DNA from 2 places in the Streptomyces sp. NPDC091972 genome. Region 1 is predicted to be linked to the other one. Evidence: riboswitches for the same ligand, from Rfam matches in the RefSeq annotation. Region 1 holds a riboswitch; the other holds the start of a gene.
The links. A riboswitch is a leader RNA that binds a small molecule or an ion and turns the genes downstream of it on or off. The one in region 1 is predicted to bind glycine.

Region 1 (15,911 bases):
CAGGCCCTTGGCGCGGGCCGTGCGGATGAAGTCCTCGTTCATCGTCTCCAGCATGCCCGAACGGGTCAGCCGGGCGTAGATGGCGGAGTACAGCAGAGCGAGCGAGCACCAGGCCGGGAAGAGGGTGTTGGCCCACTGGGCCGGGTTCTCCGTGAACGGCACATAGGTGCGGCCGAAGATGGGCCACTGGTAGGTGAAGAGCAGCAGCGCCAGGTTGCCCGTGAAGAACATGGGCAGCGAGACACCGGCGAGCGCGACGCCCATGAAGCTGCGGTCGAAGAAGCTGCCGGGCTTGAGCGCGGAGATCACACCGATCACCACACCGGAGACCAGCCACAGCACGGCGGCACCGAGGGCCAGCGACGCCGTCACCGGGATGCGCGAGGTGAGCTGCGGCCAGACCGCCTCGTGGGTCTTGAAGGAGTAGCCGAAGCACGGCGCGTCGCAGTGCGCGGTCGTGGGACCCAGGTTGTAGGTGGCCCCGGACACGACACCCTTGATGAAGTGCCAGTACTGCAGGTACAGCGGGTCGTCCAGACCCAGGTTCTGCTTGACCGCGAGGATGTCGGCCTTCGACGGGCTCTTGCCCAGGTACTGCTGCGCGAGCTGGTCGGCGGTCTGGCCGGCCATCCGTGGCAGCAGGAAGAAGATCGCGAAGGTGACCGCGGTGACGACCAACAGCAGGATCACTGCCGCGAACGTCCGACGGAGGATGTACGAGATCACGGGGACCGGCGCTGGTGCCCGTGGGCCGCGAAGCCCACGGGCACCAATGCCTTCACCTGCCTTCCGGGGCTACTTCTTGGTCGTGCCGATGTTGAGGTAGTCGTACTGACCGCTGAAGGCCGCCGTGGACACCAGGTTGGTGAAGCCGGCCGGGCGGTACAGCAGGACCTTGAAGTAGGTCAGCGGGACCAGCGCCGCCAGGTCCATCGCACGCTTGTCGATCTGGGCGTACAGGGCGTTGCGCGCCGTGTCGTCCTCGGTGGCGATGGCCTTCTCCAGCATCTCGTTGATCTGCTTGTCGTTCAGGTACGAGAGGTTGGTGTTGCCGGAGGCACCGATCGCGTCACCGTGCAGGATCTGCTGGAGGAAGCCGTAGCCGGAGGGCCAGTCGGCACCCCACTGCATCATGTGCAGACCGATGTTCTGCTTCTTGTCGAAGGTCGGCACACCGGCGTAGTCGGTGAAGTACTTGCCCGACGGGTACTGCTTCAGGCTGGCGTTGATGCCGACCTTCTTCAGCGAGGCGATGATCGCGGTGGCCGCGTCGATCTCCTGCGGACGGTCGCTGCGGGCCGAGATGTTGGTGTTGATGCTCGACTTGCCGCAGGCCTTCAGCTGCTCCTTGGCCTTGGCCGCGTCGCCCTTGTTGCCGGTGGTCGCGTAGACGTCCGCCTTCTCGTAGCCCGGGATGTCCGGCGGCAGGACGGTGGTGGCGATGTCACCGCGGATCGGGCCGCCCTCGGCGGTCTGCACGGAGACCTTGTCGATGGCGTACTGGACGGCCTTGCGGCACTCGACCTTGTCGAACGGCGCGACCTGGGTGTTGATCGCCATGTAGACCAGACGGCCACCGTAGGTGTTGTCCGTGTTCGACTTCAGGTTGGCGTCGTTGACGACCTTGGCCTGGGTCGCGGCCTGGACACCGGTACCACCGAGGTCGATCGCGTCGCCGGCCTGGACGTCCTGGTCGATCGTCTCGGCGTTGACCTTCAGCTTGACGACGATCTTGTCCGGGTACTGCTTGCGCAGCGGGTCGGTCTTCGCGTCCCAGTTCTCGTTGCGCACGAGGACGGCCTGCTGGCCCTCCTTGTAGCTCTGGAACTTGTAGGAGCCCGAGGAGACGATGCTCTTGACGTAGTCGACGCCGGTGTCCTTGGACTGCGGCACCGGGGCCGTCTGCGGCGTGGCGACCAGGTAGTCGAACTCCTGGAAGGCGCGGTTGAGCTTGAAGACGATCGTGTTGTCGTCCGGCGTCTCGATGGACTTCAGGCCCTCGGCGCTCTTGTCCTTGTAGGGACCCTTGTACTTGTCGCCGCCCTGGAGGAACTGCTGGAAGTAGTTCGGGCCGAGGGAGAGCACGTCACGCGCGAAGTTCGAGCGCTCGACGGCGTACTTGACGTCCTTCGAGGTGATCGGCGTGCCGTCCTGGTACTTCAGACCGGAACGGATCTTGTACGTCCAGGTCTTGCCGCCGTCGCTCGGCTGGCCGGCGCTCTCGGCGAGGTCCGGGACCAGCTTGTTGCCCTCCTCGCCCGCACCGGGCGCGAAGGTCATCAGCGGGCGGGCGTAGAGCCGGCTGAGGTTGTACATGTAGGCGTAGTACGTGTTGCCGGGGTCGAAGGAGTCCGGGACGTCGGAGTACTCGTACGTGACCGTCCCACCCTTCTGGGTGGAGGCGTTGACGACACCCTTGGTCGCTGCGTTGGCCCCAGCCGACTTGTTTTCGTCTCCACCGTTGTCATCGGCCTTGCTGCAAGCCGAGAGCAACAGGCTCGCACTGCCGATGGCCGCCACTGCGGCCAGCGCTGACCTTCGCATGATGGTCTGCTTCCCCTTCAATTGTCGGAAATCTTGTGGACTCTCACCGCGGCCGCAGGTCAGCGGCTGCGCGGGTCGAGAGCGTCGCGGAGACCGTCACCGAGCAGGTTGAACGCAAGGACGGTCACGAAGATGGCCAGACCAGGCACGATCATGAACTGGGGGTCGACCTGGTAGTAGTCGACCGCCTGGTTGATCATGCCGCCCCAGGACGCCTGCGGGGGCTGGATGCCGACGCCGAGGAAACTGAGGGACGCCTCGAAGAGGATGTTGGTCGGGATGAGCAGCGTCGAGTAGACGATGATCGGGCCGACGAGGTTCGGCAGCAGCTCCCGGAAGAGGATGTAGGGGCCCTTGGCCCCCATCCCTCGCGAGGCGTCGACGAACTCCCGCTCGCGCAGGGCCAGTGTCTGACCGCGCACGATGCGGCCCAGGTAGGGCCAGTTGAAGAAGCCGATGATGAAGATCAGCACGCTGATGTGCAGCGGCAGGCCCTCCAGCCCGAAGGCACCGCCCTGCAGGGTGGCCGAGATGGCGATGGCGAAGAGCAGCAGCGGGAACGCCAGGAAGGTGTCCATCAGCCGGCTGATGATCGTGTCGACCCGGCCGCCGTAGTAGCCGGCGACCACGCCGAGCACGGCGCCGATCGTGTTGGACAGGATCGTGGCGCCGAAGGCGACGACCAGCGAGACCCAGGAGCCCTCGAGGATGCGGGTGGCGATGTCGCGGCCGAACTTCGGCTCGACACCGAGCGGGTGGTCCCAGCTCATGCCGCCCCAGGCGCCCTTGGGGAGCGAGGTGTTGGGGTCGATCAGGTCCTGGTGCAGGGCGTTCGGGTCCAGACCGAACAGGGCCTGGATGGGCCGGGACAGCACCGCGACCAGGATCAGCAGGATGACGATCACACCGCCGGCGACCGCCACCTTGTCCCTCTTGAACCGGGACCAGGCGATCTGCCCCAGGGAACGGCCCTCGATCTGCCCCTTGCCGGCGCCGGCAAGGACAGCCTCCGGCTGCGCCTCGGCCTGCGCCCCGGTGGTCTCGATCGGTGCGGTCACAGTGACCCGACCCCTCTCGCCGGTGGTGACCGGCCTACACCTGCCGTGGATTACGGCTTTGTCGACTTGCTCAGCTCGCAGGAACGTCTGATCCTGCGTCTGCCTGGGGAGTCTTCAGCTTCGCTGCGATCACCCGCCAGGTCTGACGAAGAAAGTATGCGTAACCGTGATGCAGTACGAGGGATTCCGTTATCCGAACAACGGGTAACGCCCCTCGGACGTATGCCAGTTGGGACAGAACGGCACAATAAGTGATGTTCGGGACGAACCTCCGCTATCTACGCGCGAAGAAACGGGGCTGTTACCCAAACGAGCCGAACGGGTTGTCATCGCTCTCAGTAACCACCGCGGACCGGCGGGTAGCCGTACCCGGAGGCCGGCGCCTGGGCGGGCGAGCCGTGGGCCTCGCGGTCGTAGAACGGACGGGCACCGGCGCGCATCCACAGCGCCACCGGGTCGTACTCGTCGGACATCGCCACGGTCGACACCGGCAGCCCCTCCGGGACGGCGCCGATGGACTGCTGCATCATCGCGCGCACCGAGTCCACGGCCGAGGGACTGGTGTCGTACACGTCCAGACCGATGGCGAGGTACGGCGCCCCGAGCGCGGGCTGCACCCAGGCGCGGCGCAGCGAGCGGACCGCCGGGGTGCGGTGGGCGTTCTGCACGAGCAGGGCGTAGAACTGGGGGACCTCGATACCGGGTTCGGACAGCCGGAGCGGACCGGCCGGCTGGCGCTCCAGGCCGGTCGCGATGCGGCGCAGGTCGAGCCAGGGGATGCCGACCCCGCCGCCGGGGGCGTGCGGGTTGAGCCAGAGCCCGTAGTGGTCGGGGTAGAGCGTGCGGGCCACGTCGATGCCGTCGACCACTTCGTACGAACGGTTCCAGCCGCTGGCGCTCAGCTCCTGCGCCGAGGTCACACAGGGCGCGTAGCCGTAGCCGTCGACCTCCATGTTCCCGTACTGGGCGTCCGGGGAGCCCGCCTGGCCGTGCCACAGGAGCATCCAGATCTGGCCGTTGTTCGGGGTCGCGAGGGCACGCAGCAGCGCCTCGTACGCGTCGTAGCGCCCGGGGGTCACCTGGCGCAGCATGTGCTCGACCGTGCCGGTCGCGGTGCCCGTGCCGCTGGCGCTCACGTCGTATCGCCCTTCTTGGAAGTTGCCCCGAGTATGAAACCAGCTTAAGCGCCCGGGAGCCCGGCTCCCGCTGCCCTGTGCGACTGCGGGTCGCGGGGGCTGATCGCGCCCCCGAGAGTCAGGTCCCCTGCGTGTAGAAGGGCCGTACCTGTCCCCGCATCCAGTGGCCCACCGGGTCGTCCGCCACGTCCAGCAGGACCAGGTTGACCGGCCACGGCACCGGGGTCCGCCCGAGGGCCCGGCCGAGGGCGTCCATCGGCAGGGTGCGCAGGTCGCCCTCCCACTGGGAGAGTTCCACGCCCACGAACATGACCGGGTCGGCGGTCTCGATGGCGGCCAGGCAGCGACGGGCCGTCAGGACCACTCCCGTGGCGGCGAACTCGGCGGACGCGGCGGCCAGGAAGTCGACCGGGTCGTCCTGCCAGTCCGGCTCGTAGAGCTTGACCCGGCCGCCGGTGTTGGGCCCGTCCAGCGGGGTGCGCCCCACCCGGCACAGGTCGGCGACGGCGGCGGGCGGGAGGGGCACGCCGACCACGCCGTCGGGGTTCACCGCGATGCCCACCTGCGGGGGCAGACCGCGGGCGAACTCCACCGCCGGGGCGATGGTGTACGACAGATGGCCGCCGACGACCTGGCGGAACTGCTCCTCGGAGCTGAACACCGGGACGAACGCCTGGCCGTCGATCTCCAGGGTGGGCAGGTCGAGGGGGCCGCTGTGCGGGCCGCCACCGTTCGGCAGGGGGATCCAGACGAAGCTGCGGCCGAGCACCTCGATGATCCGGCCGCCCGCCGAGGGCACGCCGAGGGAGGCCGAGAGCACCTCCTCCAGCTCGTTGCCGGGCCATCCGCCGTGCGGATGGGGGTGCGGGTGCGCCTGCCCTGGGAAGTCCGCGGGAAGATCCGCCGGGAAGTCCATCTGTCTGACCGCCTGCTGTGAACCGCTGTTGATGTGGCTGAAAGGCTAGCGGGTGCGGCGCGCGGGTGGTCCGGCCCGGGAGAGCGCACGCCTCAGCCGGCGAACCCGATCCGCCGCAGCACGTCCGCCGCGTCCCGGTCGATCAGCACCGCCGAGCCGCAGCCCTGGGGCAGATCGCCCCGCTCCACGGAGCGGATCAGCCGGGCGGCGGCGCCGCGGTGCCGCCGGAAGGCGTACCGCGAGACGCCCCGGCCGCGCTCGCGCTGGCCCTCCAGCGCGGTGTCCGCCGTGACGTCGAGCAGCAGCAGGTGCAGGGTGCCGCCCCGGCGCCGGGCCTCGCGGGCCAGCCAGCGCCTCACCCAGGCCTGCGTCCCGCAGTCGTGCACCACGACCCCCTCGCCGGAGCGCAGGGCGCGGCGCAGTCCGGCGTAGTGCGCGAGCCGGACCAGGGGGCGGTAGACGGCGTACGGAAGGAAGCGGGACAGCTTGGCGTCCCAACGGTCGCGGGTGTCCTGGGAGTCGATCCGGATCCCCTTGACCGCGCGCTTCATCAGGGTGGACTTGCCGCTGCCGGGCAGGCCGGTGATGACGACGAGGTCCCCCGGGCCGAAGAGCAGGGCGTGCGGACTGCGGCCGGCGCGGTCGCGCAGGTCACGGACGACCGGGCGGGCGCCCAGCGCCTCGACGGCAGGGGCCGTGGACTGCTCCGGCAGCGCGAGCCCCGAGGTCGTCGCGTACGCCCTGGTCCTGTTCACCGTCATCGTCCTCCTCCGGGGTCGGGGTTCCCCTCCCCACCGAGCGTAAAGAGAAGGTAATGGATGATCTCTCGCGTTTCTGTACGCGTACCGCCACAAGCCGGTTACAGAGAGAGGGGCCGGACGCGGCCCTGCCGTCGGCATCCGAGGCGTGCAATGATGTCCGCGCCAACTGCATACCGGCCGCTTGAATCCGCGCGGGAGAGTTCCGGGTACGTGTACCCGGGCGCCGAAGGAGCAAGTCCCTCCCTTGAATCTCTCAGGCCCCGTTACCGCGCGGGCGAGGCACATCTGAAAAGCGGGCCGCCGACTCGAAGGCGGCCCCACCCAAGGTGCAAGCCATGTCGTTCATGGCGAACCTCTCAGGTTCCGATGACAGATGGGGAGGAATACCTCGCCCGTCACACCCATGTCCTGGGATCCTTGGAGACGACCGTCCGATGAGCAGTTCTGAACTCCGTCTCACCGCGCTCGATGCCCTGCATCGCTCCCTCGGTGCCACGATGACCGACTTCGCCGGCTGGGACATGCCCCTGCGGTACGGCTCCGAGCGCGACGAACACCTCGCGGTCCGCTCCAGGGCCGGGCTCTTCGACCTCTCCCACATGGGCGAGATCACCGTGACCGGACCGCAGGCCGCCGCAATGCTGAACTTCGCCCTCGTCGGCAACATCGCCTCGGTCGGTGTCGGCCGGGCCCGCTACACCATGATCTGCCAGGAAGACGGCGGCATCCTGGACGACCTGATCGTCTACCGGCTCGGCGAGACCGAGTACATGGTGGTCGCCAACGCCTCCAACGCCCAGGTCGTCCTGGACGCCCTGACCGAGCGCGCGGCCGGCTTCGACGCCGAGGTGCGCGACGACCGGGACGCCTACGCCCTGATCGCCGTGCAGGGGCCGGAGTCGCCCGGGATCCTCGCGTCCCTGACCGACGCGGACCTGGACGGCCTCAAGTACTACGCCGGTCTCCCGGGCACGGTCGCCGGGGTGCCCGCGCTGATCGCGCGCACCGGGTACACCGGCGAGGACGGCTTCGAGCTGTTCGTGAAGCCGGAGCACGCGGTCGAACTGTGGCAGGCGCTCACCAAGGCGGGCGAGGGCGTCGGGCTCGTCCCCTGCGGGCTGTCCTGCCGGGACACCCTGCGCCTGGAAGCGGGCATGCCGCTGTACGGGCACGAGCTCTCGCGCGAACTGACGCCTTTCGACGCCGGGCTCGGACGAGTGGTGAAGTTCGACAAGGAGGGTGACTTCGTGGGCCGCGCCGCCCTGCGCGAGGCCGCGGAGAACGCGAACCACGAGCCGCCCGTCCTGGTCGGCCTGATCGCCGAGGGCCGCCGGGTCCCCCGCGCCGGGTACGCCGTCGTCGCCGAGGGCAAGGTGATCGGCGAGGTCACCTCCGGCGCCCCCTCCCCCACGCTGGGCAAGCCGATCGCGATGGCGTACGTCGACGCCATGTACGCCGCGCCGGGCACGACGGGTGTCGCCGTGGACATCCGGGGCAGCCACGAGCCGTACGAGGTCGTGGCGCTGCCGTTCTACAAGCGCCAGAAGTAGCCGCACAGGCGATGCTGAGCACGGAGCCGTCGCTCACGCACGCCCTCCGCAGTCCCCCATTCACCAGCACTTCCCCGCGTACAGGAGAATTCAGGCCATGAGCAACCCCCAGCAGCTTCGCTACAGCAAGGAGCACGAGTGGCTGTCGGGCGCCGAGGACGGCGTCTCGACGGTCGGCATCACGGAGCACGCGGCCAACGCGCTCGGCGATGTCGTCTTCGTCCAGCTCCCGGAGGTCGGTGACACGGTGACCGCGGGCGAGACCTGCGGCGAGCTGGAGTCGACCAAGTCGGTCTCCGACCTGTACTCCCCCGTCTCCGGTGAGGTCACCGAGGTCAACGAGGACGTCGTCAGCGACCCGGCGCTGGTGAACTCCGCCCCCTTCGAGGGCGGCTGGCTGTTCAAGGTACGCGTCACGGAGGAGCCGGCCGACCTGCTCTCCGCCGACGAGTACACCGCCTTTTCCGCCGGCTGAGGAGTCCGCACCTGATGTCCGCACTGAACACGCCCCTTCACGAGCTCGACCCGGAGATCGCCGCCGCGGTCGACGCCGAGCTGGGCCGGCAGCAGTCCACGCTCGAGATGATCGCCTCGGAGAACTTCGCTCCGCTCGCGGTCATGGAGGCGCAGGGCTCGGTCCTCACCAACAAGTACGCCGAGGGCTACCCGGGCCGCCGCTACTACGGCGGCTGCGAGCACGTCGACGTGGCCGAGCAGATCGCGATCGACCGGCTCAAGGAGCTGTTCGGCGCCGAGTACGCCAACGTCCAGCCCCACTCCGGTGCCTCCGCGAACCAGGCCGCGCTGTTCTCGCTGGCCCAGCCCGGCGACACCATCCTGGGCCTGGACCTGGCGCACGGGGGTCACCTGACCCACGGGATGCGGCTGAACTTCTCCGGCAAGCAGTTCGACGTGGTCGCCTACCACGTGGACCCGGCGACCGGCCTGGTCGACATGGCCGAGCTGGAGAAGCTCGCCAAGGAGCACCGGCCCAAGGTGATCATCGCGGGCTGGTCCGCGTACCCGCGGCAGCTCGACTTCGCGGAGTTCCGCCGGATCGCCGACGAGGTCGAGGCGTACCTGTGGGTCGACATGGCCCACTTCGCCGGCCTGGTGGCGGCGGGGCTGCACCCGAACCCCGTCGAGCACGCGGACGTGGTCACCTCCACCACCCACAAGACGCTGGGCGGCCCGCGCGGCGGCATCATCCTCGCCCGGCAGGAGTTCGCGAAGAAGCTGAACTCGTCCGTGTTCCCGGGCTTCCAGGGCGGCCCCCTGGAGCACGTGATCGCGGCGAAGGCGGTGTCCTTCAAGGTCGCGGCCTCGGAGGAGTTCAAGGAGCGCCAGCGGCGTACGGTGGAAGGCGCGCGCATCCTCGCCGAGCGACTGACGGCCGACGACGCCCGGGCGGCCGGGGTCAACGTGCTCTCCGGCGGCACCGACGTCCACCTCATCCTCGTCGACCTGCGCGAGTCCGAGCTGGACGGCAAGCAGGCCGAGGACCGTCTGCACGAGGTCGGCATCACGGTCAACCGCAACGCCGTCCCGAACGACCCGCGCCCGCCGATGGTGACGTCGGGGCTGCGGATCGGCACGCCGGCCCTGGCCACCCGCGGCTTCACGGCCGAGGACTTCGCCGAGGTCGCGGACGTGATCGCCGAGACGCTGAAGCCGTCGTACGACGTCGAGACCCTCAAGGCCCGGGTCGCGGCGCTGGCGGACAAACACCCGCTGTACCCCGGCCTGAGCAAGTAGTTCCACGGTGGGGGCACCCGACGACGCGTGCCCCCACCCTTTTTGAAGGAGTTCCCGTGGCCATCTCGGTCTTCGACCTGTTCTCGATCGGCATCGGCCCGTCGAGCTCCCACACGGTCGGCCCGATGCGCGCGGCCCGCATGTTCGCCCGCCGCCTGCGCAACGAGGGCCTGCTGCCCGCCGTCGCCTCGGTCCGCTGCGAGCTGTACGGCTCCCTCGGCGCGACCGGCCATGGTCACGGCACCCCGAAGGCGGTGCTGCTCGGCCTGGAGGGGGCGTCCCCCCGCACGGTCGACGTGGAGGGCGCGGACGACAGGGTGGCGGAGATCAGGGCCGCGGGCCTGCTGAAGCTGCTCGGCGAGCACGAGATCCCCTTCTCCTTCGACGACGACCTGGTGCTGCACCGGCGCAAGGCGCTGCCGTACCACGCGAACGGCATGACGGTGTGGGCGTACGACGCCTCGGGCGCGGAACTGCTGTCGAAGACGTACTACTCGGTCGGCGGCGGCTTCGTCGTGGACGAGGACGCGGTCGGCGAGGACCGCATCAAGCTCGACGACACGGTGCTGAAGTACCCCTTCCGCACGGGTGACGAGCTGCTGCGCCTGACCAAGGAGACCGGCCTGTCGATCTCCTCCCTGATGCTGGAGAACGAGCGCGCCTGGCGCACGGAGGACGAGATCCGGGCCGGGCTGCTGGAGATCTGGCGCGTGATGCAGTCCTGTGTGTCCCGGGGCATGTCGCAGGAGGGCATCCTGCCCGGCGGTCTGCGGGTGCGCCGGCGAGCCGCCATGACGGCCCGTCAACTGCGGGCGGAGGGCGACGCGTTGGCCTACTCCATGGAGTGGATCACGCTGTACGCGATGGCGGTCAACGAGGAGAACGCGGCCGGCGGCCGGGTCGTGACGGCCCCGACGAACGGCGCGGCCGGCATCATCCCCGCGGTCCTGCACTACTACGTGAACTTCGTTCCCGGCGCGGACGAGGACGGCGTGGTCCGCTTCCTCCTCGCCGCGGGCGCCATCGGCATGCTCTTCAAGGAGAACGCGTCCATCTCCGGTGCCGAGGTCGGCTGCCAGGGCGAGGTCGGCTCCGCCTGCTCGATGGCCGCGGGCGCCCTCGCCGAGGTCCTCGGCGGCTCCCCCGAACAGGTCGAGAACGCCGCCGAGATCGGCATGGAGCACAACCTCGGCCTCACCTGCGACCCGGTCGGCGGTCTGGTCCAGATCCCCTGCATCGAGCGCAACGGCATGGCCGCGGTGAAGGCGGTCACGGCGGCGAAGATGGCGCTGCGGGGGGACGGCTCCCACATGGTGTCCCTCGACAAGGTCATCAAGACGATGAAGGACACGGGGGCGGACATGAGCGTGAAGTACAAGGAGACGGCGCGCGGGGGTCTGGCGGTCAACATCATCGAATGCTGAGGTGACAGCCCCTGACCTGATGCGGCCCCGATCGCCCGAAGGTGACCGGGGCCGAGATCGCAGCGGTGGCTCCGGTCGTGCCGTGTGGGCCGTTCCGCCACCCGGGACTCAGCGGCCGATGTCGTCCAGCGCGGTCAAGTCCTCAGGAGACAGGGAGCGTCCCGCGCCGGCGATGTTCTCGCGCAGGTGCGCTGTCGATGACGTGCCGGGGATGAGCAGGATGTTCGGTGATCGCTGCAGCAGCCAGGCCAGTGCGACGGACATCTGGGTCTCCTTCAGTCGGGCGGCGACCGCCGAGAGCGCCGAGGACTGAAGCGGGGTGAAGCCCCCGAGGGGGAAGAAGGGCACGTACGCGACGCCTTCGGCGGCGAGCCGGTCGATGAGCTTGTCGTCGTGGCGGTGGGCGAGGTTGTACATGTTCTGCACGCACACGATCGGCGCGATGCTCTGTGCCTCGGTGACCTGCTCCTCGGTGGCGTTGCTGACCCCGAGGTGGCGGATCAGGCCCTGCTGCTGGAGTTCCACGAGCGTCTCGAACGCCTCGGCGAGCGAGCCCGGTTGGGGACCTTCGGCGTTGCCGAGTCGCAGGTTGACCAGGTCGAGTACGTCGAGCCGGAGGGACCTGAGGTTGTCGTGGACCTGGCGGCGCAGATCCTCGGGTCGCCGGGCCGTGGGCCAGCCACCCTGTTCGTCGCGGGTCGCGCCCACCTTGGTCACGATGTGCAGCGACTCGGGATAGGGGTGCAGTGCCTCGCGGATCAGCTCGTTGGTGATGCGCGGCCCGTAGGCGTCGCTGGTGTCGATGTGGGTGATACCGAGGTCGACCGCTTCACGCAGAACGGCCAGGGCACCCTCGCGATCGGTGGGCGGTCCCATGACCCACGGGCCGGCCAGTTGCATGGCGCCGTAGCCGAACCGCGTGACGGTCAGGTCACCCAGAGTCCAGGTGCCGCCGGGGAGAGAGAGGGAAGGTGTGCTCATCCTGTTGCCTTTCGCCGTGCACTCGGGGTGGCGCCTGCTGCCTCCCTGCATCAGCATTGGAGAGAAACTTCCTGTGGGGAAGTAGGCACTTCGGAGTGCGTAACCCACCCATCGGTGAGAGGTGTGACCAGTGACGACGGCGAAGGCGGCCCAGAAGAGGGCTCAGGCCAAGGTGGAGTACAACGCGTTCCTGGCAGGGTGCCCCAGCCGGCAGTTGCTCGACCGGATCTCGGACAAGTGGGTCGTCCTGATCCTGTGTGCGCTGGGCGGCGACAACAGCCCCGGCAAGCCCGGTGCAGCACACGCAGACGCTCCGAGGGCGATGCGCTACTCCGAGATCTGCCGTCTTCTGGCCGGGGTCAGTCAGAAGATGCTGACCCAGACGCTGCGGTCACTGGAGCGCGATGGCCTCCTCACCCGCACCGTGACGCCAACCGTCCCCGTCACCGTCACCTACGAACTGACCAGCCTCGGCCTCTCGCTTCACCACGTGACACGCGGCCTCCGGAACTGGGCGCAGACACACATGGCCGAGGTCCTCGAAAACCGCGAGAACTCCGACGCTCGCACTTCCTGACGATTCATCCGTCTCGGGGGCAGCCGGCAGTGACACGTCCGTGAAGCCGGAAAACGACTCCAGTCGGGGCATGGCGGACCTGTGCGGCGTGTCTCCCGCATATCCCTCCGCCGGTCGGGCGGAGGAGGAGGTCGGAGCGGGCTGCCGCGTCGGCGGAGGCTCGGGCGGGCCGTGTCCGAGGTTCTCCCGCGGGGCAGGTGGGGCATCATCAACTCCCGTTCCCCCACTCTCACTTCAAGGAGCCCCCACATGCTCCGCGGCATCGATGTCAGCGCGTACCAGTCCTCCGCCTTCAGCACCGAGGGCCTCTCCTTCGTCTTCATCAAGGCGACGGAGGGCCGCTCCTACACCAACCCGAAGCTCTCGGCGCAGACCAAGCACGCCCGCGACGCCGGACTGGTCGTCGGCTTCTACCACTTCCTGTGGCCCGGCAACCTCACCGCCCAGGCCGAGTACTTCGTCAAGCACGCCCCCGAGAAGGGCGGCGACATCCTCGCGGTCGACTGGGAGACCACGGGCGACGGCACCCACGCGAGCAACGCGGAGAAGGACTCCTTCATCCGCAAGGTGCGCCAGCTCCGGCCGAACAACCGGGTCGTCCTCTACACGAACCGGCACTACTGGCTGAACGTCGACACCACGTCGTACGCCGGTGACGGACTCTGGATCGCCGACTACGTCACGGCCGGCAAGCCGCGCATCAAGGCCAAGTGGCGCTTCCACCAGTACACCGACGACCCCGTGGACAAGAACGTAGCCGACTTCGCGAGCAAGGCGGCCCTGCGGGAATGGGCGGCCGACGCCTGATCGCGCGTCCCCCCTTAGGCTTCGGGCATGGGTGGGACGATCACTGCGGTCAGCAGCAACGGCGCGTACTCCTTCAGCAAGCCGAACCGCGAGAGCATCACACTGCTCGCCGGGTTCGGTGTGGAGGGGGACGTCCACGGCGGGGCGACGGTGAAGCACCGTTTCCGGATGCGGAAGGACCCCTCGCAGCCGAACCTCCGGCAGGTGCACCTGATGCACGAGGAGCTGTTCGACGAGCTCCGGGAGGCCGGCTTCGAGGTCGGCGCCGGGGAGCTCGGGGAGAACGTCACGACACGCGGGGTCGACCTTCTCGGGCTGCCGGCGGGAACCCTGCTGCACCTGGGCGAGGAGGCCGTCGTCGAGGTGACCGGCCTGCGGAACCCGTGCGCGCAGATCGACCGGTTCCAGAAGGGGCTGCTGAAGCGGGTCGTGGGCCGCGGCGAGGACGGGCGGTCGCTGTTCAGATCCGGGATCATGAGCGTCGTGGTCCGCGGGGGTGCGGTGCGGCCCGGGGATGCCGTGGGCGTGGAGCTGCCCGACGGCCCGCACCGGCCGCTCGACATCGTCTAGCCCGCGAACGGATCCTCCAGCTCCGCGCGCAGGATCTCCGCCGCTCCCTCCGCGTCCCCGTCCGCCACCGCCCGGACCAGGGCCTCGTGGGCCGCGTCCGCGGTGTTGGGGTCGTCCTCGCGCAGCCCGGTCAGGGCCAGCAGCTCGACCAGGCCCTCGCGCAGGACAGGGGTGAACTCCCGGAACAGGTCGGCGAGCACGGGGTTGTGCGCGGCCGCGACCACCGCCGCGTGGAAGGTGATGTCCGCGTCGACGAAGGCCGCGTCGGAGGACGCGGAAGCGGCCCGTCGGCCCTCCAGCGCGGGTTCCATGGCCGTCACGTCCTCGGGGGTGCGGCGGCGCGCGGCGAGGCGGGCCGCGTGGACCTCCACCGCCATGCGGACTTCGTACACGTCCGTGACCGCGGCCCGGCGCAGCCGCGTGGGCCAGTCCTCGACCGCCTCCGTCGCGGTCACGAAGACACCCGCGCCCTGTCGCGCCCGCACCAGCCCCGCCCCGGCCAGCGCCCGCAGCGCCTCGCGGACCGTGGAACGGCCTACACCGAGCTCCCTCGCGAGCGTCGTCTCGCCGGGCAGCCTGGCGCCCACGGGCCAGTGCCCGGCGGCGATCTGCTCGCGCAGCCGCTCGGCGGCCTGTTCGACCAGGGGGCTGGGGCGGACGGGGCCTAGCGGCATCGGTGCTTCACCAACTCGTGCGAGGGGCAAGGACGGTACTCGGTGCATTCTCACTTGTCTGAGGACCTGAGGAGTGGCTAGCCTACCGGCATGACGCTCAGCGGTCTCCTTCTTCTCGGCTGCCGCGGCGGGGCCTGACGCGACCGGCACCCCGCCGCGGGACGCCGTGCTGCCGGTCCTCCCCAGACCGAGCAGAAGGAACAGCGTGACCACCGTCTGGAACCCGCAGCGGCCGAGCCCCATGCCCTTCCACCGCTACCGCCCCTTCCAGGACCGGGTGACCGTCCCGGTCACCGACCGGAACTGGCCCCGTGCCCGCATCGAGCGCGCCCCCCTCTGGGTCCCCGTCGACCTGCGCGACGGCAACCAGGCCCTCGCCGAGCCGATGGACACCGCCCGCAAGAGCCGCTTCTTCGACCTGCTGGTGCGCACCGGGTTCAAGGAGATCGAGGTCGGCTACCCCTCGGCGAGCCGCGCCGACTTCGACTTCGTACGGCACCTGGTGGCGGGCGGCGCCGTCCCCGACGACGTCACCCCGGTCGTCTTCACCCCGGCCCGCGCCGACCTGATCGACCGGACCTTCGAGGCGGTCGCCGGTCTGCCGCGTGCCGTCGTCCACCTGTACATCGCGACCTCACCGGTGTGGCGGGACGTCGTCCTCGGCCGGGACCGCGAGCAGGTGGGGCGGACCGTGCGGGAGGCCGCGACGCACATGGCACGGCGGGCCGAGGCCCTGCACGGCACAGCCGTCCGTTTCCAGTTCTCCCCCGAGACCTTCAACCTCACCGAGCCGGACTTCGTCCTGGAGCTGTGCGACGGGCTGACGGAGCTGTGGGACGCGAGCCCGGACCGGCCGGTCACCCACAACCTGCCCGCGACCGTCGAGATCGCCACCCCGAACGTCTACGCCGACCAGATCGAATACGTCCACCGCCACCTGGCCCGGCGGGACTCCGTGATCCTCTCCGTCCACCCGCACAACGACCGCGGCACCGGTGTCGCCTGCGCCGAACTCGCCCTGCTGGCCGGTGCCCAGCGGGTGGAGGGCTGCCTGTTCGGCAACGGCGAGCGCACCGGTAACGTCGACCTGGTGACCCTCGCGCTGAACCTGTACGCGCAAGGGGTCGACCCCATGGTCGACCTCGGCGACATCGACGC
Region 2 (15,911 bases), on a different contig from region 1:
TGCGGCTGGGCGAGATCGTGGCGTCCGCGCGGGCCGCGTTCGGTGTGCGGTTCGATCCCGTGGGCGAGCGGCTGTCGCTGGTGGACGAGAAGGGCCGGATCATCGAGGACGACCGGGCGCTGCTCGTCATGCTCGACCTGGTCGCCGCCGAGCGGCGCAGCGGCCGGGTGGCGCTGCCGGTGACCACCACGCGGATCGCCGAGCAGGTGGCGGCGTACCACGGGACGCAGGTCGAGTGGACGACCACCTCGCCCGACGACCTCACCAGGGTCGGACGCGACGACTCGACGATCTTCGGCGGTGACGGCAAGGGCGCCTTCATCATCCCGGAGTTCAGCAGTGTCTTCGACGGCACGGCGGCCTTCGTACGGCTGATCGGGCTGGTGGCACGGACGCAGCTCACGCTCAGCCAGATCGACGCGCGGATTCCGCGGGCGCATGTCCTCAAGCGGGATCTGGCGACTCCGTGGGCCGTCAAGGGGCTGGTGATGCGCAGGGTCGTGGAGGCGGCGGGCGATCGCTTCGTCGACACGACCGACGGCGTCCGGGTCGTCGAGACCGACGGGCGCTGGGTGATGGTGCTGCCGGATCCGGCGGAGGCGGTCACCCATCTGTGGGCCGAGGGACCGGACGACGCGTCCGCGCAGGCCCTGCTGGACGAGTGGGCGGCGGTCGTGGACAGCGCCGGCCGCTGAGCCGCCCCACGCGCGCGTGCCGGACAAGTCTCCCCAACGGGGCCTGTCCGGCACGCCGATGGGGCCATTCGGAGGTAGGGGCCGCGACGTGCGACGATGTGCGGCATGCCGCAGCAGCCCCCCATTCGGAGCACCCCCACGCGCCCGTCGCGCCCGGACGCCTCCATGTCGCTGCTCACCAACGTCATGGACCACAGCCTCGACGACGGGTACGCCGAAGCCGCTGCCCGCAAGAAGGCCGCCGGTGACGGCGGGCTGCCCAAGACGTTGCGGGCGAGACTGGGGCTCGCCCTTGGCCTGGTGCTCGCCGCCCTCGTGGTCACCGTGGGGGCGGCGCAGGCGCGGGTGGCCGCCCCGGTCGTGGCCAAGGAGCGCGAGGAGCTCATCGACCGCATCGACCGCGAGACCGAGACGGCGGACCGGCTCGAGGAGAGCGTCGACCGACTCCGCGACGACGTGGGCACACGGCAGCGCGAGGCCCTCAAGCAGAGTGGCGACAGCGGCCAGGCCGATCTCGTGGGCATCCTGTCGGGCGCCGTGGAGGTGCACGGCCCGGGCGTGAAGCTGGTCGTGGACGACGCCAAGGAGGCCGGCACGGGCGGCGGCGACGGGAACCCGCGGGAGACCTCGGGGTTCTCCGACACCGGGCGGGTCCGCGACCGGGACATGCAGCGGGTCGTGAACGGACTGTGGGAGTCGGGCGCGGAGGCCGTCTCCATCAACGGACAGCGGCTGACCGCCCTGTCGGCGATCAGGGCCGCGGGTGACGCGATACTGGTCGACAACAAGCCGCTGGTCCCGCCCTACACGGTGCTCGCAGTGGGGGACGGGAAGCGGCTGAGCACCATGTTCCAGGACAGTGCCGACGGGCTGTATCTGCACGCCCTGGAAGAGAACTACGGCATCCGGACCGCCATCTCCGTGGAGGACGACCTCCGGCTGCCCGCCGCACCGAGTGTGATCGTACGTACAGCAGAGCCGAGAACTGAGAAGGGCACATCGTGATCGCCGTACTGGGCCTCGTCGTGGGAGTCGTGGCCGGCCTGTTGGTCCGGCCTGAGGTTCCGGCGGTTGTCGAGCCTTATCTGCCGATCGCCGTGGTGGCTGCGCTCGACGCCGTCTTCGGGGGGTTGCGGGCCATGCTCGACGGCATCTTCGACGACAAGGTCTTCGTCGTGTCGTTCCTGTCGAACGTGGTCGTGGCCGCGCTGATCGTGTTCCTGGGCGACAAGCTGGGCGTGGGCGCCCAGTTGTCGACCGGAGTCGTCGTCGTGCTCGGCATCCGGATCTTCTCCAACGCCGCGGCGATCCGCCGGCACGTCTTCCGGGCGTGAGGCCGATGAACGAGCCGGAAGAGACGCCCGCGGGCGGGCTGCGCAGGGAACTGCCGGAGGAACGCCCGGCGGCACCCGCCCAGGAGACCGAGGGGCCGGGAGCCCCGGCCGAGGAGACCGGACTGACCGGCCGTCAGCGGCTGGTGAAGGGGCTGTGGCCGCCGCGCGTGACGCGGGCCCAACTCATCGTCGCGGTCCTGCTGTTCGGCCTCGGATTCGGTCTCGCGGTCCAGGTGGCGTCGAACAGTGACAGCGACAGCGCGCTGCGCGGGGCGCGACAGGAAGATCTTGTACGCATCCTCGATGAACTGGACGACCGTACTCAGCGTCTTGAAGACGAGAAGCAGGGCCTCGAGAAGCAGCGGGACGAGCTGGAGAACAGCTCCGACCAGGCCGAGGAGGCCCGCAAGCAGACGGTCGAGAAGGAGCGGCAACTCGGCATCCTGGCGGGCACGGTGGCCGCACAGGGGCCGGGCATCACGATGACGATCGAGGACACCAAGGGGACGGTCGAGGCGGACATGCTGCTCGACGCGGTCCAGGAGCTGCGGGCTGCCGGGGCGGAGGCGATCCAGGTGAACGGCGTCCGGGTCGTCGCCAACACGTACCTGTCGGATTCCGGCAAGAGCGTGAGCGTCGACGGGAACAAGATCACCGCACCCTTTCGTTTCAAGGTCATCGGCAATCCGCAGGACCTCGAACCGGCGCTGAACATCCCTGGAGGCGTGGTGCAGACTCTCGAGAAGGAGCAGGCCACCGTTGCCGTCGAGCGGTCCGACAAGATCGTCGTGGACGCCTTGCGAGCAGCGAAGCAGCCTGACTACGCTCGGTCGTCCTCCCAGTGAACCGGGGGTGCATGGGGGGCATCCGGCCAGGGCATGAGGTTGCGGGGGGTCGGCGCACCGATTGGGTGGTGCGTGGTGGAAACTGTCTGGTGGAAACGGACGTTGTGAGGATGTCCGGGTCGACCGGTGTGTTCAATCAGGGTTCGTCCTGCCCCACGGGCGGGTCTGTTTCGGTCAAGGGGAATCGCCCGTGAAGTTGTTTCAGAAGTTGTTCGGCAAGAGCGCGCGAGAAGGTAGCGAGAACGCCACCGCTCGTCATCGCGCACAGCCCGACGCCGAGGGTCAGCGCCCGCTGTTCCGGGACCAGGTCGCCGGTCAGGGTGGTGACGTTTCCGGAGGTCAGGGCGTGCCGTCTGTTGACCCTGCCCAGTCCGGCGGCATAGGTTTCGGGCAGCCGTCAACCTCAAGTACGGGTGGAGGGTTTTCCCCTATGTCGGCCCTGGTGTGTACGAGGTGCGGTAACCGCAACGCGGAGAACAGCCGCTTCTGCTCCAACTGCGGCGCCCCGCTGCGGGCCGGAGCCGTGCCCGAGCGCCCCTCGGAGACGACCTCCACCATCTCCATCTCGGGACTCGAGGCCTACGACTCCGAGGTCACCGGCCAGACGCAGATGCCGGCGCTCTCCCCGGAGGCGCAGGCTGCCGTCGACGCGCTCCCGCTGGGCTCCGCACTCCTGGTGGTGCGCCGCGGACCGAACTCGGGCAGCCGCTTCCTCCTGGACGGCGAGCTGACCACGGCCGGCCGGCACCCGCAGAGCGACATCTTCCTCGACGACGTCACGGTCTCGCGCCGGCACGTGGAGTTCCGCCGCGGTCAGGACGGTTCGTTCACGGTGTCCGACGTGGGCAGCCTCAACGGCACGTACGTCAACCGCGAGCGGATCGACTCGGTCGCCCTGAACAACGGCGACGAGGTGCAGATCGGCAAGTACCGCCTGGTGTTCTACGCGAGCCAGCGGGGCTACTGACCCTCCCAGGGAAGGTCCATGCTTCAAACACCGAGCGGCGGTGCCGGACACGGCACCGCCGCCACGGACAGTGGGCTGATGAGCATCGGCACGGTGCTGAACGTGCTGCGCGACGAGTTTCCCGAGGTCACGATCTCCAAGATCCGATTCCTGGAGTCCGAGGGCCTCATCGAGCCGCAGCGGACCCCCTCCGGGTACCGCAAGTTCAGCAACCGGGACGTGGAGCGCCTCGGCCACGTCCTGAGGATGCAGCGGGACCACTATCTGCCGCTCAAGGTGATCCGGGAGCACCTGGACGCCATGGAGCGCGGCGAGGCCGTCGCGCTGCCCACGGTGGGCCGCCAGCGGGACGGAGAAACGGTCCTGGAGGTCTCCGAGGGCCCGACCGCGGCCAGGATCGGGCGGGCCGAGCTGCTCGCCGCCGCCGAGATCGGCGAGACGGAGCTGGCGGAGTGGGAGTCGTACGGGCTCATCACGCCGCTGCCGGACGGGGCCTACGACGCCGAGGCGGTGACTGTGGCCGCGCTCGTCGTCGAACTCGGGCGGTTCGGGATCGAGCCGCGGCACCTGCGGGCGATGAAGGCGGCCGCCGACCGTGAGGCCGGGCTCGTGGACCAGGTGGTGGCCCCGCTGAAACGCCACCGCAACCCGCAGACCCGCGCACACGCGGAAGCCCGCGCCAAGGAACTCGCGGGGCTCACGGTGAAGCTGCACGCGGCACTTGTGCAGACCGCGCTCGGCGTACGCCTGCCTTGAGGGCGGGAGGGCCCCGGATCGTCACCCGTTTCCTGCCCGACTACCCAAACGTCCCGGGCACGGCCTAGGGTTGCTGTGTGAACGAGCTCGATGTCGTAGGTGTCCGGGTCGAAATGCCCTCCAACCAACCGATCGTGCTTCTGCGTGAAGTGGGAGGCGACCGCTACCTCCCCATCTGGATCGGGCCCGGGGAGGCGACGGCGATCGCCTTCGCGCAGCAGGGCATGGCCCCCGCACGACCGCTGACCCACGACCTGTTCAAGGACGTGCTGGAGGCGGTCGGCCAGGAGCTCACCGAAGTACGCATCACGGACCTGCGTGAGGGCGTCTTCTACGCGGAGCTGGTCTTCGCCAGCGGGGTCGAGGTGAGCGCGCGGCCGTCCGACGCCATAGCGCTGGCCCTGCGCACCGGAACGCCGATCTACGGCAGCGACGGGGTGCTCGACGACGCCGGTATCGCGATCCCGGACGAGCAGGAGGACGAAGTGGAGAAGTTCCGCGAGTTCCTCGACCAGATCTCCCCCGAGGACTTCGGCACCAGCAGTCAGTGAGGGGTACACGGCCGGTTCGGCGGATCGGTGGTCCGTGACGGTTCGGCCGTGTCCGGTCGTCACGGAAATGCCGGCATTTGCCACCGGCGCGTGAGAGCGTCCTACGGCCCGTTCGGAGCGCATTCGGCTAGCCTTTCCCCGCGGTGGGGCACGGGAAACCACTCCTTGGGTGATTATCACTCGGCGTGCCGAGTGTGGCGATCGTTGACGCACCCCTGGTGACTGCCTACCGTCGAGAAGGCAGGTCAAGGACGGAGGTCGGCGTGAGAAGCAGCGGCGACGGTACGGCTGGGGGTGCCCCCGGACGCAGTCTCGGGGCGAGCGGTCCGTACCCGCTTCACACCAGCGCGGCCGACCATCATGCTCCGCAGCGACCGGCGGCCGTGCCGAGCAGCGGAGGGGCGACGTCCATGGCGTCCGAGCAGATCGGCTATCGCGGTCCCACGGCCTGCGCGGCCGCCGGCATCACGTACCGGCAACTGGACTACTGGGCGCGCACCGGGCTCGTGGAGCCGAGCGTGCGGCCCGCCTACGGGTCGGGGACACAGCGGCTCTACAGCTTCCGGGACGTCGTCGTCCTGAAGATCGTCAAGCGGTTCCTCGACACCGGTGTGTCGCTGCAGAACATCCGCACCACGGTTCAGCACCTGCGGGAGCGCGGATTCCAGGACCTGGAGCGCATGACGCTCATGAGCGACGGGGCCACGGTCTACGAGTGCACCTCGCCCGACGAGGTCCACGCGCTGCTCCAGGGCGGGCAGGGGATCTTCGGGATCGCCGTCGGCGTGGTGTGGCGGGACGTCGAGAGCGCCCTGTCGCAACTGCACGGGGAGCGCATCGACACCGGGGAGACGCTCGTCGGGCACAACCCCGCGGACGAGCTGGCCAGGCGCCGCAACCGGGCGGTCTGAGACCGGCCGCCGTCCGCGGCGGGGCATTGTCAGTGGCGTAGGGCAGCATCGGACATGTGAGAAAAGCGCCCACGATCCTGCATCTCGACATGGATGCCTTCTACGCCTCGGCGGAGCAGGCGTCCAAGCCGAGTCTGCGCGGGAAGGCCGTCGTCGTGGGCGGGCTGGGGCCGCGGGGTGTGGTGGCCACCGCGTCCTACGAGGCCCGGGTGTTCGGGGTGCACTCGGCGATGCCCATGGCCCAGGCGAGACGGCTCGCGCCGAACGCCGCATATCTTGTGCCGCGCTTCGGGTTCTACAAGGCGATCAGCGAGCAGGTGATGGGGCTGCTGCGGGAGCTGTCGCCCCTGGTGGAGCCGCTGAGCCTGGACGAGGCGTTCGTGGATCTGGAGGCCGGGGGAGCGGCCTGGGACGAGGCGTCGGCGCGACTGGTCGGGGCGAAGCTGCGGGCCGACATACGGGCCGTCACGGGGCTCACGGGGTCGGTGGGGCTGGCCGCGTCGAAGATGCTCGCGAAGATCGCCTCCGAGCAGGCCAAGCCGGACGGGCTGGTGGTGATCGAGCCGGGCACCGAGCGGGCGATGCTCGGGCCGATGTCGGTGCGCACCCTGCCCGGGGTGGGGCCGGCGACCGGGGACCATCTGCGGCGGGCCGGGATCCACACGGTCGACGAGATCGTCGAGGCGGGGGAGGACGAGCTCGTACGGCTGCTCGGCAAGGCGCACGGGCACGGGCTGTACGCGATGGCGCTGGCGCGGGACGAGCGGGCCGTGGTGGCGGAGCGGGAGGCCAAGTCGGTGTCCGTGGAGGACACCTACGACGTGGACATCCATGACCGGGTGCGGGTGGGGCTGGAGGTGCAGCGGCTTGCCGACCGGTGTGTGCGGAGGCTGCGGGAGGCCGGGTTGTCGGGGCGGACCATCGTGCTGAAAGTGCGGCGGTACGACTTCTCGACGCTGACGCGGTCCGAGACCTTGCGGGGGCCCACGGATGATCCGGCGGTGGTGCGGGAGGCCGCCCTGCGGCTGCTGGAGGGCGTCGACTCGACGGGGGGTGTGCGGTTGCTGGGGGTGGGGGTGTCCGGGCTTGCCGACTTCACCCAGGAGGATCTGTTCGCCCAGGCCGCGGGGGAGGGCGCGGACCAGGCCGTCGAGGAGGCGGCCGACGACGTCCCGGCCGAGGAGCGGGACGTGGTCGTCGAGCGGCGGTGGGTCGCCGGACACGATGTGCGGCACGCCGAGTTCGGGCACGGGTGGGTGCAGGGGAGCGGGCTGGGGCGAGTCACCGTGCGGTTCGAGACGCCGGATTCGCAGCCGGGGCGGGTGCGGACGTTTCTTGTCGACGATCCGGCGCTGGAGGCGGCTGAGCCGTTGCCGTTGGTCGAGGGGGTGAGGGTGCGTCAGCGGCAGTCGTGAGGGGGCAGGCGTCGGTGGGGTTGGGACTGGGGTGGGACACCCGGTTGAGGTGTCGACTTCGGTTCGGGGCCGTGGGCGGCCGGTTCCCTGCCGGACGGTCTGCAAGTTCCCCTTGCGGGGGTGGAGTGTGGGTGCGCGGGGGGAGCGACGCTTCGTCGGAACGGGGAGCTGCGGTTGAGGGGGTAGGGCGCTCGGCGAGGCCCGGGTTCGGGCGCGTGGCGGCTTGGTGGCCTCGGGTGGTCCAGCGCGGCGTGCAGCTCCGCTGGACGGGCCTGGAAGGGGGGCCTGAGGGTGGGGGGGAGGAACTCGGTTGCCGGCGCGAGGCCTGGGCGGGGTTGGCGTCGGCGGGAGCGTGGCCCGTTCAGGTGCCCGCGTCCTCCGTGCCGGCCAGCTTGCCGAAGTCGTGGTCCGGGAAGGCGGGAGGTGTCGCCACGTCGAGGCCGTAGTGGTGGTAGAGCTGGAGTTCCTGGTCGGGGGAGAGGTGGCGGCCCACGCCGAAGTCGGGGGCTTCCTTGATGAGGGTGCGGTCGAAGGGGACGTGCAGGGTGCCGTCGACCAGTTCGCTGGGCTCCAGGGGCACGAAGGCGTCCCGGGAGAAGAGGCCCGTGCGTATCGCGGCCCACTCCGGCACGCCCGTCGCGTCGTCGAGGTAGACCTCGTCGACGGTGCCGATCTTGGTGCCGTTGCGGTCGAACGCCTTGCGGCCGATCAGGTTGCGCGGATCGATGTCGGTCTGCACGTGCCCTCCACTTGGTCGCAACTCATCCGAAGCGGTCGTAAGCACTACGAAAGAGCACATCGGGGTGGGCGGCCACTCGAAGACTCGTGCGGCGACCTCGCTGGTAGGCTTGCGAACGGCTGCTGACCCCGTGCGGGAGAGTCCTCCGGACACCATCGGAGGCGCCGAAGGAGCAAATCCTCCCCGGAATCTCTCAGGCTCACGTACCGCACGGACGAGGTCACTCTGGAAAGCAGGGCGGGTGTCGACGGCTTCCGCTCTCACCGACGGTGAAAGCCGGCGGCCTTCGGGCGGCCGGTGAAGCTCTCAGGTTGAGATGACAGAGGGGGAGGCCGTCGGGGTACCCGCGCCGGGGTACCCCTCGAAGGTCGCGTCAGACCAGGAGGCCTCCGCAATGACCGCCCACCGCATTCCGCTCGCAGAGCTTGAGCAGGGGATCCCGTTCGAGCAGCGTCACATCGGTCCGGATCATGAAGCCCGGGCCAAGATGCTCGCCCACGTCGGGTACGGCTCGCTCGACGAGCTGACCGCCGCCGCGGTGCCCGACGTGATCAAGAACGCCGATGCGCTGGAACTGCCCGGTGCGCGCACCGAGGCCGAGGTGCTGGCCGAGCTGCGGTCGCTGGCCGACCGGAACCAGGTCCTCGACTCCATGATCGGGCTCGGGTACTACGGCACCTTCACCCCGCCCGTCATCCTGCGCAACGTCATGGAGAACCCGGCCTGGTACACGGCCTACACGCCGTACCAGCCGGAGATCTCGCAGGGACGGCTCGAGGCGCTCCTCAACTTCCAGACCGTGGTCGCCGATCTCACCGGCCTGCCGACCTCCGGTGCCTCGCTGCTCGACGAGGGGACCGCCGCGGCCGAGGCCATGGCACTGTCCCGGCGGATGGGGAAGAACAAGAAGGGGCTCTTCCTCGTCGACGCGGACGCGCTGCCGCAGACCATCGCCGTGATCGAGACCCGTGCCGAGCCGACCGGCCTCGAGGTCGTGGTCGCCGACCTCAGCGACGGCATCCCGGCCGAGGTCGCCGGGCGTGAGATCAACGGCGTGCTCGTCCAGTATCCCGGCGCCTCCGGTGTCGTACGGGACATCAAGCCGCTCATCGACCAGGCCCACGAGCTCGGCGCGCTCGTGACCGTCGCGGCCGACCTGCTCGCGCTGACCCTGCTGAAGTCGCCGGGCGAGCTCGGGGCGGACATCGCGGTCGGGACCACGCAGCGGTTCGGTGTGCCGATGGGGTTCGGCGGACCGCACGCCGGCTACATGGCCGTACAGGAGAAGTTCGCCAGGAGCCTGCCCGGGCGGCTCGTGGGCGTGTCCGTGGACGCCGACGGCAACAAGGCCTACCGGCTCGCGCTCCAGACGCGTGAGCAGCACATCCGCCGGGAGAAGGCGACCAGCAACATCTGCACCGCGCAGGTGCTGCTCGCGGTCATGGCCGGGATGTACGCCGTCTACCACGGCCCCGACGGGCTGAGGGCGATCGCGCGGCGGACGCACCGGTACGCGAACATCCTCGCCGCGGGACTCACGGCCGGCGGGGTCGAGGTCGTGCACGGCTCCTACTTCGACACGCTCACCGTGCGGGTGCCGGGCAAGGCCGCCGAGGTCGTCGCCGCGGCGCGGGAGAACGGCGTCAACCTGCACCTCGTCGACGCCGACCACGTGTCCCTCGCGTGCGACGAGACCACCGCGCGGGCCCAGGTGGCCGCCGTGTGGAGCGCCTTCGGGGTCGAGGGCGACATCGAGGCGCTGGACGCGGCCACCGAGGAGGCACTGCCCGACGCGCTGCTGCGCGGCGACGACTTCCTCACCCACCCCGTCTTCCACCAGCACCGCTCCGAGACCGCGATGCTGCGCTACCTGCGCCGGCTCGCCGACCGGGACTACGCGCTCGACCGCGGCATGATCCCGCTGGGCTCCTGCACCATGAAGCTCAACGCGACCACCGAGATGGAGCCGGTCACCTGGCCCGAGTTCGGGCAGCTGCACCCCTTCGCGCCCGCCGAGCAGGCGCAGGGCTACCTGACGCTGATCCGGGAGCTGGAGGACCGGCTCGCCGAGGTCACCGGGTACGACAAGGTGTCCCTTCAGCCCAACGCGGGCTCGCAGGGTGAGCTGGCCGGGCTGCTCGCCGTACGCGGGTACCACCGGGCCAACGGCGACGAGCAGCGGACCGTGTGTCTGATCCCGTCGTCCGCGCACGGGACCAACGCCGCGAGCGCCGTGATGGCGGGCATGAAGGTCGTCGTCGTGAAGACCGCCGGGGACGGCGAGATCGACGTCGAGGACCTGCGGGCCAAGATCGAGAAGCACCGCGACGAGCTGGCCGTGCTGATGATCACCTACCCGTCGACGCACGGGGTGTTCGAGGAGCACGTCGCCGACATCTGCGCCCAGGTGCACGAGGCCGGCGGTCAGGTGTACGTCGACGGCGCCAACCTCAACGCGCTGGTGGGCCTGGCCAAGCCGGGGCACTTCGGCGGCGACGTCTCGCACCTGAACCTGCACAAGACCTTCTGCATCCCGCACGGCGGCGGCGGTCCGGGCGTGGGACCGGTGGGCGTCAGGGCGCACCTGGCGCCGTACCTGCCCAACCACCCGATGCAGCCCGAGGCCGGTCCTGAGACGGGCGTCGGGCCCATCTCGGCCGCGCCCTGGGGGTCCGCGGGGATCCTTCCCATCTCGTGGGCGTACGTCCGGCTCATGGGCGGCGAGGGGCTCAAGCGGGCCACGCAGGTGGCGGTGCTCTCCGCCAACTACATCGCCAAGCGGCTGGAGCCGCACTACCCCGTGCTCTACACCGGCCCCGGCGGGCTGGTCGCGCACGAGTGCATCATCGACCTGCGACCGCTGACCAAGGCGACCGGCGTGAGCGTCGACGACGTGGCCAAGCGGCTCATCGACTACGGCTTCCACGCGCCGACCATGTCGTTCCCGGTGGCCGGGACGCTGATGATCGAGCCGACCGAGTCCGAGGACCTGGGTGAGCTGGACCGGTTCTGCGAGGCGATGATCGCCATTCGCGCGGAGATCGAGAAGGTCGGGGCCGGGGAGTGGGACGCGGAGGACAACCCGCTGCGGAACGCCCCGCACACCGCGGGGGCGCTCGGCGGGGAGTGGGAGCACGCGTACACGCGCGAGGAGGCCGTCTTCCCGGGCGGTGTCTCGGCCGCGGACAAGTACTGGCCGCCGGTGCGGCGGATCGACCAGGCCTACGGTGACCGGAACCTGGTGTGTTCCTGCCCGCCGCTGGACGCGTACGAGGACTGACCTGCCGTGAGAAAGGGCCCCGCTTCGGCGGGGCCCTTTTCCGTGGTCGTCGTTGCCGTCAGGCGGTCGCCGGGGACACCTCGGTCGACTTCATCAGGGCGACGACCGTGGTGCCGGCGGTCAGGGCGAGGCCGGTCGCGGAGTCGGCGGTGATCGCGGAGGTGAGTTCGCCGGCTTGACGGGGATCTTCACGGTGGCCACGTCGGTGACCGTTCCAGGGAGCTGGTTGCGGATGTACACGCCCTGGGCCGGATCCAGGGCCGCGCGGTCGGTGACGGGGTGCGGACCGGGGGCGAGGGAGACCTCCGCCGGCTTCACCATGTCGTGGACCCCCGTGCCGGGCATGCGCGGCTCAGCCGGTGTGGACGCGGGGGCGGCGGGCGCGGTCCGGTTCCGCCTCGCGGAGGACCTCCCGGGTGACGGGGGCGACCTCGCCCTGGCCGAAGAGGAAGAAGCGCAGGAAGTGGTGGAAGGGGCTGCCCTCGGTCCACTCGAAGTAGATGTGGGGGGTGCGGCCGGTGATGTCCCGGACGTGCAGGAGGAGGGCGGCCAGGGCGTTCGGGATGGAGGAGGACTCCAGGGTCAGGACGCGGTAGCGGCCGTGGAGGACCTCGCCGCGGACGGTCAGGCTCGCCTCGAACTCGGAGGGATCGAGGACGGTGACCTCGACGAAGACGAAGTCGTCGCCGGGGATGTCGTTGTCGGCGCAGATCTGCTCGATCTTGTCGCGGTACTCGGCCTGGTCGCGCTGGTCGGGTTCGTTGGCGATGAAACGGATCTTGCGGCTGGCGATGTCCCTGATGAAACGTTCCGCCATCGCGTCCAGGTGCACGCTGGTCACGCGCAGCTCGAAGGCGCGGGCCAGCCGGGAGAGGAGGGAGACGAGGATGATGCCGGCGATGAAGCAGGCGCCGATCTTGACGCCGTCGGGGCGTTCGATGACGTTCGCGACGGTGACGTAGAGGAACACCGCCGAGATGACCGCGAAACCGATCGTCCAGCCGCGTTGGCCCGCCTTGCGGGCGGCGATGGTCACCGCGATCGCCGCCGAGCTGATGAGGACCAGGACGCCGGTGGCGTAGGCGCCGCCCTGGGCGTCGACGTCGGCGTCGAAGATCCAGGTGACCAGGAAGCCGATGAGGGTGAAGACGATGACCATGGGGCGTACGGCGCGGGCCCAGTGCGGGGCCATGCCGTAGCGGGGCAGGTAGCGGGGCATCAGGTTGAGCAGGCCGGCCATGGCCGAGGCGCCCGCGAACCACAGGATGGCGATCGTGGAGACGTCGTAGACCGTGCCGAAGACGCCGCCCAGGTAGTCGTGGGCCAGGTACGCGAGGGCGCGGCCGTTGGCCTGTCCGCCCGCCTCGAACTCCTTCTCGGGGATCAGGAGGGTGGTGACGAAGCTGGTGGCGATCAGGAAGACGCTCATGATCAGGGCGGCCGCGGTGAGCAGCTTCTTGGTGTCGCGGATGCGGCCGGCGGGGTGTTCCTCGGTGTCGCCCGGGTCGCCCTTGACGTGCGGCATGACGGCGACGCCGGTCTCGAAGCCGGACAGGCCGAGTGCGAGCTTGGGGAAGACGAGCAGGGCCACGCCGACCATGGCGAGGACGTTGCCGTGCTCGGCGGTCAGGGCGCTGGACCAGTCGGTGACGACGTGGCCCGCGGTGACGACGTGCCACAGGCCGACGATCACGACGACGACGTTGAGGGTGAGGTAGACGCCGACCAGGGCGACCGCGACGCCGACGGCCTCCAGGAAGCCCTTGAGGAAGACCGCGCCGAGCAGGGCGACCAGGACGAGGGTGATGAGCATCTGCCGGCCGTGCAGGACGCCGGTGAGGTGGGGGTTCTCGACCAGGTGGGTGGAGGCGTCGGCGGCGGAGAGGGTGATGGTGATCAGGAAGTCGGTGGCGGCGAAGCCGAGCAGGGTCAGGACGAAGAGTTTGCCCTGCCAGAAGGACAGGAGGCGTTCCAGCATGGCGATGGAGCCCTCGCCGTGGGGGCTCTCCTCGGCCACGCGGCGGTAGACGGGCAGCGCGCCGGCCAGGGTGACCAGGACGAGCACGATGGTGGCGACGGGGGAGAGCAGGCCGGCCGCGAGGGCGGCGATGCCCGGCTGGTAGCCGAGGGTGGAGAAGTAGTCGACGCCGGTCAGGCACATCACCCGGTACCAGGGCTGACCCCGGTGCGGCGGCTCCGGTTCGGCGTGCGGGCCCACGGGGCCGCCGTCCTTGCCCATGTCCGACAGGCCCTCCAGCATCCAGGAGCGCAGACGACTCGGGGCAGGGTGCTCGGTGGTGGCCATCTCGGGGTGCTCCTCGGCGCGGCGCGGTTCGGATCGGGCCGCCTGTGCGACGGCGCGACCAGCGTAAGCGGAGAGTGACGCTCGGGCCTGTGAATGGAGGGCCCGGGGGCGTCAAACTTCCGTTAAGACTCGGTCCGTGCACATCGGCGGTGGGAGACGGTCCAGGTCGGAGGGGTGTACGGCCTCGTCGGCGCTGCTCATGCGCGGGTCTGCGTGGGCGGACACGCAGCGTCATGTCAGGGCTCGGGTGGGAGTGGCGTGTCCTGGGCCCCGACCTGCTGCGAGCCGCGTCGAAGGGCGTGGTGAACGGGGACGGTGACCCTCTTCGTAATGTTCGCCGATGTTGCCGAATGTTTCGCGAGCTCAGGAGGGTCTCGCGGCGGACAGCGTTGTCGTGACCTGGCCGTCCGAGGTTACCTGCGGAGGTGCGTGCCCGGGGCCGCTCCGCTGCGGATCAACTGCCCCGCGCCCGACCGGCATGCGTGCCTCCGTGCCCCGATCCCCTGTCGCCGGGGTGTGTCCGGTGGGACGCTGAGCCCTGTCCGGGGAGTCGGCGGAGCAATCCGTGAACATTCCCCGTGCACAGGGGGTTGCCACCGTTTAGTAGCTGTCTCTAGGGTGCGGCAGCAGCGAAGCTTTCTGGATCAACTCCGAAACTTTCGGACCGCAGGACGGACAAGGACGGCTCCGTCCCGTACCCAAGGAGCGCATCATGGGCGACCCGGCACTGTCCCGCCGTAATTTTCTGGCGGCGTCCGCCGCGGCCGGTCTGGGCATGACGGCACTGACAGGTTGTGGCGGCGACTCGGACGGAGGATCGTCCGACGGGACGACCACGGTGGAGTGGTGGAACATCTCCACCACCGAACCGGCGAAGAGTGTCTGGGCGGGCCTCGTCAAGAAGTACGAGGCCGCGAACCCTAAGGTCAAGATAAAGGTCGTCCAGCTGGAGAACGACGCCTACAAGTCGAAGATGACGGCACTGACCGCCTCGGGGAAGCTCCCCGACATCTTCCACACCTGGGGCGGCGGCGTCCTCAAGCAGCAGGTGGACGCGGGCCTCGTCGAGGATCTGACCGAGCGGACCAAGCCCTGGTCCGACGGCCTGCTGAAGGTCACCAAGGAGCCGTACATCCTCGACGACAAGCTCTACGGCGTCCCCTTCGACATGGGCATGATCGGCTTCTGGTACAACAAGGCGCTCTTCGCACAGGCCGGTGTCAGTGAGCCCCCCACCACGTGGGGCGGCTTCCTGGAGGCCGTGAACAAGCTGAAGTCGAAGAACATCACGCCCATCGCCCTCGCCGGCAAGGAGAAGTGGCCCGGCATGTACTACTGGGCCTACCTCGCGATGCGCACCGCCGGCATCGACGCCCTCCAGAAGGCCAGTGAGGACAAGGACTTCACCGGCGCCGGGTTCGTCGACGCCGGACGCCACCTCAAGGAACTCGTCGACCTCCAGCCCTTCCAGAAGGGCTTCCTCAACGCCGCCTACTCCACCCCCACCGGCCAGGCCGCCACCGTCGGCAACGGCAAGGCGGCCATGGAACTCATGGGCCAGTGGGCCCCGTCCGTGCAGGCCGACTCCGGCAAGGGCCTCGGCGACGACCTCGGCTTCTTCCCGTTCCCCGCGGTCGAGGGCGGAAAGGGCGCCATCACCGAGGTGTTCGGCGGCGGTGGCGGACACGCCCTGCGCCGGGGCGCCCCGCAGGCGGCCGTCGACTTCCTGAAGTTCTTCGCCTCGGAGGCCACCGAACTGGAACTGGTCAAGAAGACCAGCGTCCTTCCCGTGCTCCCGAACGCGGAGAAGGCCATGACCGACCCCAACCTCAAGCTCGTACAGGCGCAGTTGAAGGCCGCCACCGGCTTCCAGCTCTACCTCGACCAGGCGTACGCCCCCGCCGTCGGCCAGGAGGTCAACGACAGCGTGGCCGCCCTGATCGCCGGCTCCAAGTCCCCCGAACAGGTGGCCCAGTCGATCACGCAGACGGCGAAGGAAGAGCAGTAGCCCGCGATGACCTCCACGTTCCTCGCAGACAAGCGGAGCGGTCCGGGCACCGAACTCCCGCCCCCGGAATCGGTCAGGGCCCGGGGGCGGGGCCGCCGGCGTGCG

Region 2: linked by a shared signal. The riboswitch ahead of gcvP (aminomethyl-transferring glycine dehydrogenase) and the one ahead of gcvT (glycine cleavage system aminomethyltransferase GcvT) in region 1 are both predicted to bind glycine.

What each region holds. Positions count from the first base shown of each region.
Region 1 is NZ_JBIVSV010000008.1:307,570-323,480, forward strand. It holds gene ACIQJT_RS25215 (ABC transporter permease) at 1-726, opposite strand, end outside; gene ACIQJT_RS25220 (ABC transporter substrate-binding protein) at 796-2,544, opposite strand; gene ACIQJT_RS25225 (ABC transporter permease) at 2,604-3,602, opposite strand; gene ACIQJT_RS25230 (enhanced serine sensitivity protein SseB C-terminal domain-containing protein) at 3,938-4,738, opposite strand; gene ACIQJT_RS25235 (enhanced serine sensitivity protein SseB) at 4,857-5,654, opposite strand; gene ACIQJT_RS25240 (AAA family ATPase) at 5,747-6,415, opposite strand; glycine riboswitch at 6,598-6,694, shown strand; gene gcvT (glycine cleavage system aminomethyltransferase GcvT) at 6,850-7,965, shown strand; gene gcvH (glycine cleavage system protein GcvH) at 8,063-8,440, shown strand; gene glyA (serine hydroxymethyltransferase) at 8,455-9,720, shown strand; gene ACIQJT_RS25260 (L-serine ammonia-lyase) at 9,777-11,144, shown strand; gene ACIQJT_RS25265 (aldo/keto reductase family oxidoreductase) at 11,253-12,125, opposite strand; gene ACIQJT_RS25270 (helix-turn-helix domain-containing protein) at 12,256-12,702, shown strand; gene ACIQJT_RS25275 (glycoside hydrolase family 25 protein) at 12,952-13,509, shown strand; gene ACIQJT_RS25280 (MOSC domain-containing protein) at 13,537-14,079, shown strand; gene ACIQJT_RS25285 (FadR/GntR family transcriptional regulator) at 14,076-14,753, opposite strand; gene ACIQJT_RS25290 (2-isopropylmalate synthase) at 14,995-15,911, shown strand, end outside.
Region 2 is NZ_JBIVSV010000003.1:2,729-18,639, forward strand. It holds gene ACIQJT_RS09095 (mannose-1-phosphate guanyltransferase) at 1-695, shown strand, start outside; gene ACIQJT_RS09100 (DUF881 domain-containing protein) at 861-1,700, shown strand; gene ACIQJT_RS09105 (small basic family protein) at 1,697-2,029, shown strand; gene ACIQJT_RS09110 (DUF881 domain-containing protein) at 2,035-2,874, shown strand; gene ACIQJT_RS09115 (FHA domain-containing protein) at 2,936-3,841, shown strand; gene ACIQJT_RS09120 (MerR family transcriptional regulator) at 3,860-4,597, shown strand; gene ACIQJT_RS09125 (bifunctional nuclease family protein) at 4,675-5,148, shown strand; gene ACIQJT_RS09130 (MerR family transcriptional regulator) at 5,412-6,059, shown strand; gene ACIQJT_RS09135 (DNA polymerase IV) at 6,116-7,474, shown strand; gene ACIQJT_RS09140 (PRC-barrel domain-containing protein) at 7,836-8,213, opposite strand; glycine riboswitch at 8,337-8,432, shown strand; gene gcvP (aminomethyl-transferring glycine dehydrogenase) at 8,608-11,493, shown strand; gene ACIQJT_RS09150 (hypothetical protein) at 11,552-11,647, opposite strand; gene ACIQJT_RS09155 (hypothetical protein) at 11,614-11,838, opposite strand; gene ACIQJT_RS09160 (amino acid transporter) at 11,846-13,798, opposite strand; gene ACIQJT_RS09165 (extracellular solute-binding protein) at 14,511-15,806, shown strand; gene ACIQJT_RS09170 (sugar ABC transporter permease) at 15,813-15,911, shown strand, end outside.